DNA from 3 places in the Streptomyces sp. H27-D2 genome. Region 1 is predicted to be linked to each of the others. Evidence: riboswitches for the same ligand, from Rfam matches in the RefSeq annotation. Region 1 holds a riboswitch; each other region holds the start of a gene.
What was found. Region 1 has a riboswitch for cobalamin ahead of QMK28_RS15680 (cobalamin biosynthesis protein). Riboswitches for the same ligand answer to the same signal wherever they lie in the genome.
Positions count from the first base shown of each region.

Region 1 (4,262 bases):
GGCGACCCGGACGCGTACGGGCAGCAGACCCAGCCCGTCGACCGTGCCGGCCTTCGACTCGACGTCGTCCTCGATGCGCTCGCCCAGCATCTGGAAGCCGCCACAGATACCCAGCACCGGCCGCCCCTCCGCCGCCCGCCGCGAGATCGCGTCGGCCAGCCCGCGCTCGCGCAGCCAGCGCAGCGCCCGCACGGTGCCGCGGGTGCCCGGCAGCACGACGAGGTCGGCGTCTGCCAGTTCCTCGGCGCGGTCCACGAACCGCACGACCACGCCCGGTTCGGCGGCCAGCGCGTCCACGTCGGTGAAGTTCGACATCAGCGGCACGGCGACGACCGCGACCCGCAGCAGTTCCGCGCCGTACGGCGGTGCGACGACGCTCTCCCGGACGGCTCCGCGCAGCGAGACACGCAGCCCGTCCTCCTCGTCGATGCCCAGCCCGTGGGTGAACGGCAGTACGCCGAGCGTCGGCCGCCCGGTGAGGTCCTTGAGCATGTCCAGGCCGGGTTCCAGCAGCGTCACATCGCCCCGGAACTTGTTGACCAGGTATCCGGCGATCAGTTCCTGGTCCGCCGCCGAGAGCAGCGCCGTCGTGCCGAAGAACGAGGCGAAGACACCACCGCGGTCGATGTCCCCGACCACCACCACCGGCAGCCGGGCGGTGCGCGCGATGCCCATGTTCACGATGTCGGTCCGCCGCAGGTTGATCTCGGCCGGGCTGCCCGCGCCCTCGCAGATCACCGCGTCGTGCGTGCGCCGCAGTTCCGCCAGACAGTCCGCCACGGTCCCGAGCAGCGTCTCCTGCCGCCCCGCGTGATAGCCGCGAGCGCTCATCTCGCCGACGGGCTTGCCCATCAGCACGACCTGGCTGCTGCTGTCGCTGCCGGGCTTGAGCAGCACGGGGTTCATCAGCGCGGTCGGCTCGACGCGCGCGGCGGCGGCCTGCATCGCCTGCGCCCGGCCGATCTCCGCGCCTTCGCGCGTCACGAACGAGTTGAGCGACATGTTCTGCCCCTTGAAGGGCGCCACCTTCACGCCCTTGCGGGCCAGCCACCGGCAGATCCCGGCGGTGACCACGCTCTTGCCCGCGTCCGAGGTGGTCCCCGCGACCAGGAGCCCACCGCCCAGGCGGCCTTCGCCGCTGCTCATGAGTTCCCCTTCCGTACGGCCATGGGCCGCGGTTCTGCTGCCGGGCCGGTGACAGGGCTGCCCGCGAAACCCGTAGAGCAGGCAGAGGCCGCAGTGCCGTCGGATCCCGCGAAGCCCGCGGAATCCGCGAAGCCCCCCGAGCCCGCGATGCCCGTAGAACCTGCATACCCGGAGGATCCCGCCCACCCCCCGAGCCCACTCCCAAGACCGCGCCCGCGCAGCGCCCCGCGCCCGCGCAGCGCGACCCCTGCCACCCGCGCGACGGCGGACACCACCAGCGCCAGCGCACTCACCCGGCGTGAAAGCCGCACCGCGCGCTCGATGTCGCGCACTTCGACCGGACGCCCGCCGGCGTTCAGCACCGGCCGCTGCTCGGTCCGTCCGCCGTACGCGAGGCTGCCGCCGAGAGTCACCCCGAGCGCGCCCGCGAACGACGCTTCCACCGGGCCCGCGTTGGGGCTCGGGTGGCTGCCGCCGTCCTGTCGCCAGGCCCGCAGCGCGCCGCGCGGGTCGGGGCCGGCGAGTACGGCGAGGGCCGCGGTCAGCCGTGCGCCGGGCCAGCCGGCCACGTCGTCCAGCCGCGCCGAGGCCCAGCCGAACCGGCGGTATCTGGCGGACTTGTGGCCGACCATCGCGTCCAGGGTGTTGACGGCGCGGAAGGCGACGAGGCCGGGCACACCGCCCGCCGCGCCCCACACCAGCGCGCCCACGACGGCGTCGGAGGTGTTCTCGGCGACCGACTCGACCACCGCGCGCGCGATCTGCTGCCCGTCCAGCGCCTGCGGGTCACGGCCGCACAGATGCGGCAGCCGCTCCCGGGCGACGTCGAGGTCCCCGGCGGCGAGCGCCCCGCCGACGGCCCGCGCCTCACGGCCGAGCGAGGTCCCGCCGAGCACGGCGAAGGCGGCGGCGGCGGCCAGTGCGGTCCGGGCCGGCGCATGGCCGCGTACGGACCGGTGCAGCAGCGCGGCGCCCGCGGCCGCGCCGCCCGCGCACACCAGGGTGTGCAGCGCGCCGGCTCCGCGGTGGTCGCGCCACAGTCGGCGCTCGACGGCCGCGGCGGCCCGCCCGAAGGCGGCCACCGGGTGGCCGCGGCGAGGATCGCCCGCGACCAGGTCGGCGAGGAAGCCGAGCGCGACGCCGGACACATAGGAACCGGCAACGGATGAACCGGCAACGGATGAACCGGAGAGGCCGGACGCGGAGAGGCCGGACCCGGAAGACAGACCGGACCCGGAGATACCGGACGCGCGGGAAGGGGAAGGGGCGGAGGACGCCCCGGAGGAGCGGGCGGGAGCCGTACGTGAGACGGGATCGGCACGCGTCATCGGGGTCAGGCCGCCGTCGCGCCTCGGTGGGGTGTCACGGGTGGCGGTACGGGCGTACGGCTGCGGCCGGGCATGGCGAGGGTCCTCACTCAGGGTCCGCGCCCTGGTTCGACGTGACCGGCGAGGAGAGTTCCTGGCTCCCGGATCGGCGCTCTCCCCGGTCTTCCGGCTCCGTCTCGTCGAGCCGTGACCCGGATGGCGGGGGAGCGCTCCCCGGTAACAGTGGCGGGACCGCGCCGGATTCACACCGGCTTCCTCTTCTGTCGCCGTTTGGCCTCGGCAGTCCACCACGCCCGGGAACAGCCGTCAACTCACCTTTGACCTGCGACGGGAGAGTGTGGGCGGACCCACAGGGGCCCCGTCACGCGAAGACCCGCCGGGCGGTACGCGCTGTTTCGCGCGTACAGCCCGGCGGGTCCTTCAGTGCGTTCCCCGTGCTTTCCGACGCTCGTCGTCAGGCGACGATCAGGAAGATGCCGTACGCCACGGCCGCCAGGCACAGCGCGAAGCAGGCGTACGCGCCGGAGCGCGCCAGCGCGGTGGGCGCCGTGGTCCCCGCCACGACGGCGGTGTCCGTGCCGCCGGCCTGCTGCGGCTTACGGGACGTACCGACGATGCCGAGGGTGAACAGGCACACGATGCCGACGGTGACCACGACGCTGACGCCGAAGACCTCGCCCAGTGCTGACCATTCGATGTTCATGAGGATGCTTCCTTAGCTGCCGACCGGAGCCGGGCCGGTCAGACCGCCGCTTTGGCGGGATCATGGGCGGGGCTGACGGGGCGGGCGGCATGATCCGAAGCCGGGGAGGCGGGGGAAGGCAGGGACCCGGCGGGGGTCACCGCGGAGCCAGGATCGACCTCGTCCTCGACCTCGTCCTCCGACTCCGGTGCGACGAGCGAACCGGTGGTGGGCGGCGGCGCGACCGAGCGCATCGCGGCGGTGATGACGCCCACGGACTCCCGTTCCGTCCCCGCGCCCTCGGCGTCCGTGCCGGCGGGCGCGGGCGCGTTGACGTTGGTGTGGTCCACCGGCTTGCGGCGCGAGGCCAGCCAGATCGCGCCGCAGGCCAGTACGGCGAGCACGGCGACGGTGGCGATGCCCCAGGCGCCCTGGTCGGCGAGGAGCGCGGCGCCCGCGGCGACCAGGCCGGCGGCCGGCAGGGTCAGGCCCCAGGCGATGACCATCCGGCCTGCCGTGGACCAGCGCACCACGCCGCCCTTGCGGCCGACTCCCGAGCCCATCACGGCGCCGGAACAGACCTGGGTGGTGGAGAGCGCGAAGCCGAGGTGCGAGGACGACAGGATGACGGCCGCCGCGCCGGTCTGGGCGGCGAAGCCCTGCGGCGGCTGGATGTCGGTGAGGCCCTTGCCCATGGTGCGGATGATGCGCCAGCCGCCGAGGTAGGTGCCGAGCGCGATGGCGACGCCGGCCGAGGCGATGACCCACAGCGGCGGGTCCGAGTCAGGGACCAGCACACCGCCGGTGATCAGCGCGAGGGTGATCACGCCCATCGTCTTCTGCGCGTCGTTGGTGCCGTGCGCGAGGGAGACCAGCGCGGCGGAGGCGATCTGGCCGGCGCGGTACCCCTTCGCGGTGTCCTCCGGGTCGCGGTTGCGGCCGATCCGGTAGGTCAGCCGGGTCGCGGCCATCGCGGCGAGACCGGCCACGATCGGCGCGGCCACCGCCGGGATCAGCACCTTCATGACCACCGCGTCGCCGTGCACTCCGCTGGTGCCGACTGCCACCAGGGTCGCGCCGATGAGGCCGCCGAAGAGTGCGTGCGA
Region 1 covers NZ_JAYMZR010000035.1:6,888-11,149, forward strand. The annotation lists gene QMK28_RS15675 (cobyric acid synthase) at 1-1,146, opposite strand, end outside; partial or broken gene QMK28_RS15680 (cobalamin biosynthesis protein) at 1,359-2,294, opposite strand; cobalamin riboswitch at 2,582-2,781, opposite strand; gene QMK28_RS15685 (hypothetical protein) at 2,929-3,177, opposite strand; gene QMK28_RS15690 (inorganic phosphate transporter) at 3,216-4,262, opposite strand, start outside.

Region 2 (4,262 bases), on a different contig from region 1:
GGCCGGGGCGCGCGCCCGCCGCCGCCGCCGCCGCCCCCCCCGCCGCCGCCCCCGCCCCCCCCGCCCCGGGGGCCCACGCCGTACTCGGCGCACGCGGCGAGCGCCTTGCGGGTGAGCACGTCGGCCACCGCCTCCTGGAGCGACGCGGCTCCGTCCGCGACGGGGATCGGGCGGCCCGCCGCCCGGTGCTTCTCGGCCCAGCGCGCCGCGGCCGTCTTGAGCCCGGAGAACGAGAAGGCGTACGGATCGTCGCGGGGTCCGCTCAGCGGACGGGGGAAGGCGACGGCGCGCGGGTCACCGTCGCGCGCCGCCCGGTCGATGGCCGGGCCGCCGGGGTAGGACAGGCCGAAGACGCGGGCCGCCTTGTCGAAGCACTCCCCCGCCGCGTCGTCGAGGGTGTCCCCGAGGTGCGTGATCGGGTCGCGCGCCAGGTCCCGTACGAGCAGCAGCGACGTGTGGCCGCCGGAGACGATGAGCACCACGCAGGGGTCGGGCAGCGGCCCGTGTTCGAGGGTGTCGGCGGCGACGTGGCCCGCGAGGTGGTGCACGCCGTACAGCGGCACGCCCAGGGCGTAGGAGAGGCCCTTGGCCGCGCTGACGCCCACCTGGAGCGCCCCGGAGAGGCCGGGGCCGGTCGTCACGGCGACGGCGCCGATGTCGGCCATCCGCAGCCCGGCGTCCGCCAGCGCGGCCCTGACGACGGGCACGGCGGCCTGTACGTGAGCGCGCGCGGCGATCTCGGGGACCACACCGCCGAAGCGCGCGTGCTCGTCCATGCTCGACGCCACCGCGTGCCCCAGCAGCCGCCCGTCGCGGACGAGCCCCGCGCCGGTTTCGTCACAGGACGACTCGATCCCCAGCACCAGCTGCGAACCGCTCATGATCCACTCCTTCGGTCAGCCGCCCCACAGCTTAATTGCCGCTCATAAGCAATTGCATATCAGGTGCAATAGCTCACCGGGTGGGCCGGAATGAGGGCCTCGGGCGCGGTGCGCGGCACCCGACGCCGCGGAGCGCCTCCCCGCCAGGAAAGCCGAGTCGACCCGGGAGGCGGGCACGGCGCGCCCTCGCGCCCACCGCCGCCGCGAGCACCCGCCCAAGGCCGCCACCAGGGACCACAGCCGTCTCAAGAACGCGTCCGATATACGAACGGCCCTGTTCTGTGAACCCCCGTGCCCCTATGGTTGAGTCGCAGTCGGTTCGCCCTGCCCTCCAGGCAGGCGCGTCGTAAGAGGGAACCCGGTGAGAATCCGGGACTGCCCCGCAGCGGTGAGTGGGAACGACCGCCGTCATACGCACTGGATCCGACAGACCGGGTCCGGGAAGCGACGGCCAGTAGGAGCCAGGACCTGGACAGGACCTGGTGTGCCCACGAGTCCGAAGACCTGCCGCTGCCCGTGTGCGACCCCGCACGCGGTGATTTCGGTGGCCTCGTGGGCGGGCCGGCGGTAGCGGGCGGGCATGCGCTGCATGCGATTGCCGTGCCACTCCTTCGCGTCCTGACCCACCCCGAGGTCATCCCGCGACTCGCGAAGGAGAGTTCCGTGGCCAAGAATTCCACCACCGCCCCGTCATTCGCCACCGTCTACGGCTACCCCCGGCAGGGACCGAACCGGGAGCTGAAGAAAGCCGTCGAGGGCTACTGGGCCGGCCGTGTCACCGCTGGCGCCCTGCGGGCCGCCGCGAGGCGGTTGCGCCGGGACAACTGGCAGCAGCTGGCCGACGCCGGTGTCCAGGAGATCCCCACCGGGGACTTCTCGTACTACGACCATGTGCTGGATACCAGCGTGATGGTCGGTGCCATCCCGCCGCGGCACCGCGCCGCCGTCGAGGCCGACGCGCTCGACGGATACTTCGCCATGGCCCGCGGCACCCAGGACGTCGCGCCGCTGGAAATGACCAAGTGGTTCGATACCAACTACCACTATCTCGTACCGGAATTGGGCCCCGACACCGTCTTCACCGCGAACTCCGCCAAGGCGGTCGGCGAGTTGAGGGAGGCCATCGCGCTCGGCCGCACCGCGCGCCCGGTGCTCGTCGGCCCGGTCACTTATCTGCTGCTCGCCAAGCCCGCTCCCGGCGTCGCGGCCGATTTCGAGCCCATCACCCTGCTGGACCGGCTGCTGCCCGTCTACGCCGAGGTGCTCGCCGACCTGCGGGCGGCAGGGGCCGAGTGGGTGCAGCTCGACGAGCCCGCCCTGGTCCAGGACCGCACCCCGGCCGCACTGAATTCCACCGCCCGCGCCTACCGCGACCTCGGCGCGCTCACCGACCGGCCGAAGATCCTCGCGGCCGGCTACTTCGACCGGCTCGGCGAGGCGCTCCCGGTGCTGGCCAAGGCCCCGATCGAGGGCCTCGGGCTGGACTTCACCGGCCCCGCCGCCGGCAACCTGGAAGACCTGGCCCGGGTCGGCGGACTGCCCGGCAAGCGGCTCATCGCCGGTGTCGTGGACGGCCGCAACGTCTGGATCAACGACCTCGAAAAGTCGCTGGCCACCCTCGCCACCCTGCTCGGCCTCGCCGACCGGGTGGACGTCGCGCCGTCCTGCTCGCTGCTGCACGTCCCCCTCGACGCCACCGCCGAGCGCGAGGTGGACCCGCAGATCGCCCGCTGGCTGGCCTTCGCCCGGCAGAAGACCGCCGAGATCGTCACCCTCGCCCGCGGCCTCACCGAAGGCACCGGGGCCATCACCGCGCAGCTCGCCGCCAACCGCGCGGACCTCGCCTCCCGAACGGCCTCCGCGCTCACCCACGACCCCGCCGTACGGGCCCGCGTCCGCGCGATCACCCCCGCGGACTCGCACCGTCCGCAGACCTACACCGAGCGGACCCCCGCGCAGCGCGCCCGGCTGGGCCTCCCGCTGCTGCCCACCACCACCATCGGCTCCTTCCCGCAGACCGACGAGCTGCGCACGGCCCGCGCCGACCTGCGCCGCGGCCGGATCGACACCGCCGCCTACGACGAGCGCATCGCCACCGAGATCCGCGAAGTCCTCGCCTACCAGGAGAAGGCCGGGATCGACGTCCTGGTCCACGGCGAGCCCGAGCGCAACGACATGGTGCAGTACTTCGCCGAGCAGCTCACCGGCTACCTCGCCACCCAGCACGGCTGGGTGCAGTCCTACGGCACCCGCTACGTCCGCCCGCCGATCCTGGCCGGCGACATCTCCCGCCCCGAGCCGATGACCGTGCGCTGGACCCGGTACGCGCAGTCCCAGGCCCAGCGCCCGGTCAAGGGCATGCTCACCGGCCCCGTCACCATGCTCGCCTGGTCCTTCGTCCGGGACGACCAGCCCATCGGCGACACCGCGCGCCAGGTCGCGCTGGCCCTGCGCGACGAGGTCACCGACCTGGAAGCGGCCGGCACCGCCGTCATCCAGGTCGACGAACCCGCCCTGCGCGAGACCCTCCCGCTGCGCGCGGCCGACCGGCCCGGCTACCTGGCCTGGGCCACCGAGTCGTTCCGGCTCAGCACCAGCGGGGTCAGGGCGGACACCCAGATCCACACCCACATGTGCTACGCCGAATTCGGGGCGATCATGGGCGCCATCGACGACCTCGACGCCGACGTCATCAGCCTGGAGGCGGCCCGCTCGCACATGCAGGTCGCCGACGAACTCGGCGCGGCCGGCTACCCGCGCGAGGTCGGCCCCGGTGTCTACGACATCCACTCGCCGCGCGTGCCCGGCGTCGACGAGGCGACGTCGCTGCTCCGCAAGGGGCTGGGGGGCATCCCGGCCGAGCGGCTGTGGGTGAACCCCGACTGCGGTCTGAAGACCCGCGGTTGGCCCGAGGTGCGCGCGTCACTGGAGAGCCTGGTCGCCGCGGCCCGTGAGGTCCGTACCGAACTCGCCGAGGGCGAGAACGGCTGACCTGTCCGGGGCCCGGCGCACGCCGACGGCGTGCGCCGGGCTCCCCCTCCGGGACCGGACCGGACCGGACCAGCCCGGACCGGCGGGCGCACGTCAGCGCTGCGACTGGCGGGCCCGCGTCAGCGCTGCGACCGGCAGGCGTACGTCAACTCTGCGTTGGCGGGGCGTCGACCATGAGGACCACCAGGCCCTCGTCCGTATCGCGCCAGTGCCCGACCCCCTCGGTCAGAATCCGCTCCGCCATGTTCCAGTCATCGGGGGCGGCGGCTGCGAAGCCCCGCCATCCGCGGATCAGCAGCAGTCTGCCGTGACCGGCCGGGCACCAGGAGAGGTCGGTCAGGCAGTCCGCCAGCGCGTCCCAGTTGCGGCCGAAGTAACCGGGCAGCCGGA
Region 2 covers NZ_JAYMZR010000006.1:57,048-61,309, forward strand. The annotation lists partial or broken gene tsaD (tRNA (adenosine(37)-N6)-threonylcarbamoyltransferase complex transferase subunit TsaD) at 1-881, opposite strand, end outside; cobalamin riboswitch at 1,180-1,406, shown strand; gene metE (5-methyltetrahydropteroyltriglutamate--homocysteine S-methyltransferase) at 1,545-3,872, shown strand; gene QMK28_RS04210 (barstar family protein) at 4,018-4,262, opposite strand, start outside.
Region 2: linked by a shared signal. The riboswitch ahead of metE (5-methyltetrahydropteroyltriglutamate--homocysteine S-methyltransferase) and the one ahead of QMK28_RS15680 (cobalamin biosynthesis protein) in region 1 are both predicted to bind cobalamin.

Region 3 (4,262 bases), on a different contig from region 1:
TCGGCTGTTGCTGTACGGGGATGGGGACGGCGGCCGGGGCGGGCGAGGCGATGGTGGCCGCGGCTCCGGCGGCGCGGGCGATCCGGGTGGCCGGGCGCGAGCGCAGGTAGTACGTCGTCTTCAGGCCGCGCTTCCAGGCGTACGCGTACATCGAGCTGAGCTTGCCGATGGTCGGCGAGGCCATGAAGAGGTTGAGCGACTGGCTCTGGTCCAGGTACGGGGTGCGGGCCGCGGCCATGTCGATCAGCGCGCGCTGCGGGATCTCCCACGCGGTCCGGTACAGGTCGCGGACCTCGGCCGGAATCCAGTCGAGACCCTCGATCGAGCCGTTGGAATCGCGCAGCGCCTCGCGGGTCTGCGCGTCCCACACGCCCAGCCGCTTGAGCTCCTCCACCAGGTACGCGTTGACCTGGAGGAACTCACCGCTGAGCGTCTCGCGCTTGAAGAGGTTGGAGACCTGCGGCTCGATGCACTCGTAGACGCCCGCGATCGAGGCGATGGTCGCCGTCGGCGCGATGGCCAGCAGTAGCGAGTTGCGCATGCCGGTCGCGGCGATCCGGGTGCGCAGCGCGGCCCAGCGGTCGGTCCAGCGCGGCGTGACGTCGTAGTGGTCCGGGTGCAGCACACCGCGCGCGGCACGGGTCGAGGACCAGGCCGGGTGCGGGCCGTGCCGCTCGGCGAGGGCGCAGGACTGCTCGTACGCGGCCAGCATGATCCGCTCGGAGATCATCGTGGACAGCCGCTGCGCCTCGGCCGAGTCGAACGGCAGCCGGAGCTGGAAGAAGACGTCCTGGAGGCCCATCAGGCCCAGGCCGACCGGGCGCCAGCGCGAGTTGGAGGTCGCGGCCTGGTCCGTCGGGTAGAAGTTGACGTCCACCACGCGGTCCAGGAAGGTCACGGCGGTGCGGACGGTGCCGTCCAGCCGCTCCCAGTCGATCGCCTCGTCCAGCGCGCCGGCGTGCGCGCCCGGCGCGAGGTGCGCGGCGAGGTTGACCGAGCCGAGGTTGCAGACGGCGGTCTCGCCGTCGTCCGTCACCTCCAGGATCTCGGTGCACAGGTTCGAGGAGTGGACGACCTTGCCGGGCTCCGCGGTCTGGTTGGCGGTGCGGTTGGCGGCGTCCTTGAAGGTCATCCAGCCGTTGCCGGTCTGCGCGAGGGTGCGCATCATCCGGGCGTACATCGCGCGGGCCGGGATCTGCTTGACGTAGCGGCCCTCGGCCTCGGCCTTGCGGTACGCGGCGTCGAACTCGTCGCCCCACAGGTCGACCAGCTCGGGGGTCTCGGCGGGGGAGAACAGCGACCAGTCGGCGTCGGCGTCGACGCGGCGCATGAACTCGTCCGGGATCCAGTGCGCGAGGTTCAGGTTGTGCGTGCGGCGGGCCTCCTCGCCGGTGTTGTCGCGCAGCTCCAGGAACTCCTCGATGTCCGCGTGCCAGGTCTCCAGGTAGACGCAGGCCGCGCCCTTGCGCCGGCCGCCCTGGTTCACGGCCGCGACCGAGGCGTCCAGCGTGCGCAGGAACGGCACGATGCCGTTGGAGTGCCCGTTGGTGCCGCGGATCAGCGAGCCGCGCGAGCGGATGCGGCTGTACGAGAGGCCGATGCCGCCCGCGTGCTTGGACAGCCGCGCGACCTGGAGGTACCGGTTGTAGATCGAGTCCAGCTCGTCCTTCGGCGAGTCCAGCAGGTAGCAGGAGGACATCTGCGGGTGCCGGGTGCCGGAGTTGAAGAGCGTGGGGGAGCTGGGCAGGTACGAGAGGGTGCTGGTCAGCCGGTACAGCTCGCAGACCTCGTCGAGCGCCTCGACGGAGGTGTCCGCGGCCAGGCCGCAGGCGACGCGCAGCAGGAAGTGCTGCGGGGTCTCGATGACCTGGCGGGTCGTCGGGTGCCGGAGCAGGTAGCGGCCGTGCAGCGTGCGCAGGCCGAAGTAGCCGAAGCGGTCGTCCGCGCCATCGGCGAGCGCGCGCTCCACGACGGCGTCCAGCCGGGCCGCGTGGGTCCGTACGAACTCGGCGGTGGCGTCCGCGATCAGGCCCTCGCGGTGGCCGACCTCGATGGAGGAGGAGAAGGAGAGCGTGCCCTGGCCGGCCGCCTCGTCCGCGACGGCGCGGGTCAGCAGCCGCGCGGCGAGTCGCGAGTACGAGGGGTCGTCCGAGATCAGCCCGGCGGCGGCCTCGGTGGCCAGCGAGCGCAGCTCCGCCTCGTCGGAGCCGGCGTTGCGGCCACGCAACGCGGCGCCCGCGACCCGACCGGGGTCGGTGGCCGGAAGATCGGCGGTGAGGTCGGTCAGGGTGCGCAACAGCGCGGTCCCCGGACCGTCTTTCGGCTCGGCCGATGTTGCGGCTTCGGCGGGCGCGATGGTCACGTGGAGAGCTCCCTCGCTCGGCGGGGGCCGCCGGGGAAGGGAGCACGGGGGGCGCGTACGGGCGTGCCGGAACCGGAGTGGGGCACACCGCGCAGCGTCCACCGGCCCAACCCGCGGGGCCCGGACGAATTCGACGCCCGAGCCGTGAATGCCTCACGGCCACGGGCGCACCGTCGGCAGGTCCTCGGACTCGCGGTGTACGCGTCGGCGCACACCTGCACCGTTGCGGGACAGTTCCGGATTCACACCGGATTCCCCTGGGGCGACAGCGAGCACGAGCATACATCTAGTGGCACCCGCCGCGAGCACCACCACATCTTGTGTCGTGGCGTGCTGAATGCCGGAGTTGTGTGTTAGAGGGAGCTCTAAATCCCCAGCGGCCTGGCGGCCCTTGGGCCGGTGTCGGCGGGGCCTGGCCCGGGCGGCGGCCCCGCGCGGTTCAGGCGGCGCTGGGCCACTGCGCGCGGCCCTTGCGGGGGGTCTGGGGGACCGGTCCGGAAGAGGTCCGACGCGAGTTTCGGGCGGGCGTGTCGGCGGACTCCGTACGGGGCGCGCGCGGCTCCAGCGGGGCGCGCTCGGCGGCGCGCAGCTGCCGGGTGATCCGGCGGTCGTGGGCGTGTCCGACGAGCGAGGGGAGGGCCAGCAGGAGGAAGACGAAGAAGACGGCGACCAGGCCGAGGAAGGTGTCCATGACTCCACTGTGGCCGCGGCTCCAGTCCGTCGGCAGTGGCAGGACTGACGCAGTACCTCGAATTGCTGCCAACCACCCCCTCCCGCCGCCGCCCGCCCTCTGGGATGCTCGGAGCATGTTGAAAAACGTGGCCGCCGTACTGATCGACGGAGTCCAGCCCTTCGAACTCGGAGTCCTCTGCGAGGTGTTCGGCGTCGACCGCAGCGAGCAGGGTCTGCCCGTCTACGACTTCGCGGTCGCAGCCGCCGAGAAGTCGCCGGTCCGCATCCACAGCAGCTTCACCATAGACACCCCGTACGGCCTCGACCGGCTCGAAGAGGCCGACCTCGTAGCCGTCCCCGCGGGAGCCGACTTCGCCGCCCGTGAGTACCCGCCCGGCCTGCTCCTCGCGCTGCGCCGCGCCGTCGACCGGGGCGCCCGGGTGCTCAGCGTCTGCTCCGGCGCCTTCGCGCTCGGCGCGGCCGGCCTGCTGGACGGCCGCGACTGCACCACCCACTGGCGGCACTCCGACGAGCTCGCGGCCCGCTTCCCGCTCGCCCGCGTCCAGCCGGACGTGCTCTACGTCGAGGACGGCCCGGTGATCACCTCGGCCGGCACCTCGGCCGGAATCGACGCCTGCCTGCACCTCGTACGCCGGGAACAGGGCAGCGCCGTCGCCAACGCGATAGCCCGCCGCATGGTCGTCCCCCCGCACCGCGAGGGCGGCCAGGCCCAGTACATCGACCGCCCGCTGCCCCAAGGCCGCTGCGACACGGTCGGATCGGTGCTGGGCTGGATGGAACGCCACCTCGACCGCGAGATAACCGTCGACGACCTGGCCGCCCGCGCCCACATGTCCCCCCGCACCTTCGCCCGCCGCTTCCAGCAGGAGACCGGCACCACCCCGTACCGCTGGCTCCTCGGCCAGCGGGTCCTGCTGGCCCGCGAGTTGCTGGAGGGGACGGACGAAACAGTCGACGCGGTGGCCGCCCGCGCCGGCTTCGGCAACGCCGCGACCCTGCGGCACCACTTCGCCCGCTGGGTGGGGACGACCCCGCAGGCCTACCGGCGCACTTTTCGCGACCCGGCGGGGGCGCCGGAGGGGGCGGGGACGGTGGTTTCGGGGCGGGGGCGCGACGAAGCGCGCTCGGAGGCGTGAACGCGGTAGATCGCAAAGGCCGCTTGCCGGAGCCGAGAGCTTGGTAGCGTCCCGTAGAAACCGCCGAAGAG
Region 3 covers NZ_JAYMZR010000076.1:5,461-9,722, forward strand. The annotation lists gene QMK28_RS25135 (ribonucleoside-diphosphate reductase subunit alpha) at 1-2,362, opposite strand, end outside; cobalamin riboswitch at 2,521-2,644, opposite strand; gene QMK28_RS25140 (hypothetical protein) at 2,802-3,053, opposite strand; gene QMK28_RS25145 (helix-turn-helix domain-containing protein) at 3,169-4,191, shown strand.
Region 3: linked by a shared signal. The riboswitch ahead of QMK28_RS25135 (ribonucleoside-diphosphate reductase subunit alpha) and the one ahead of QMK28_RS15680 (cobalamin biosynthesis protein) in region 1 are both predicted to bind cobalamin.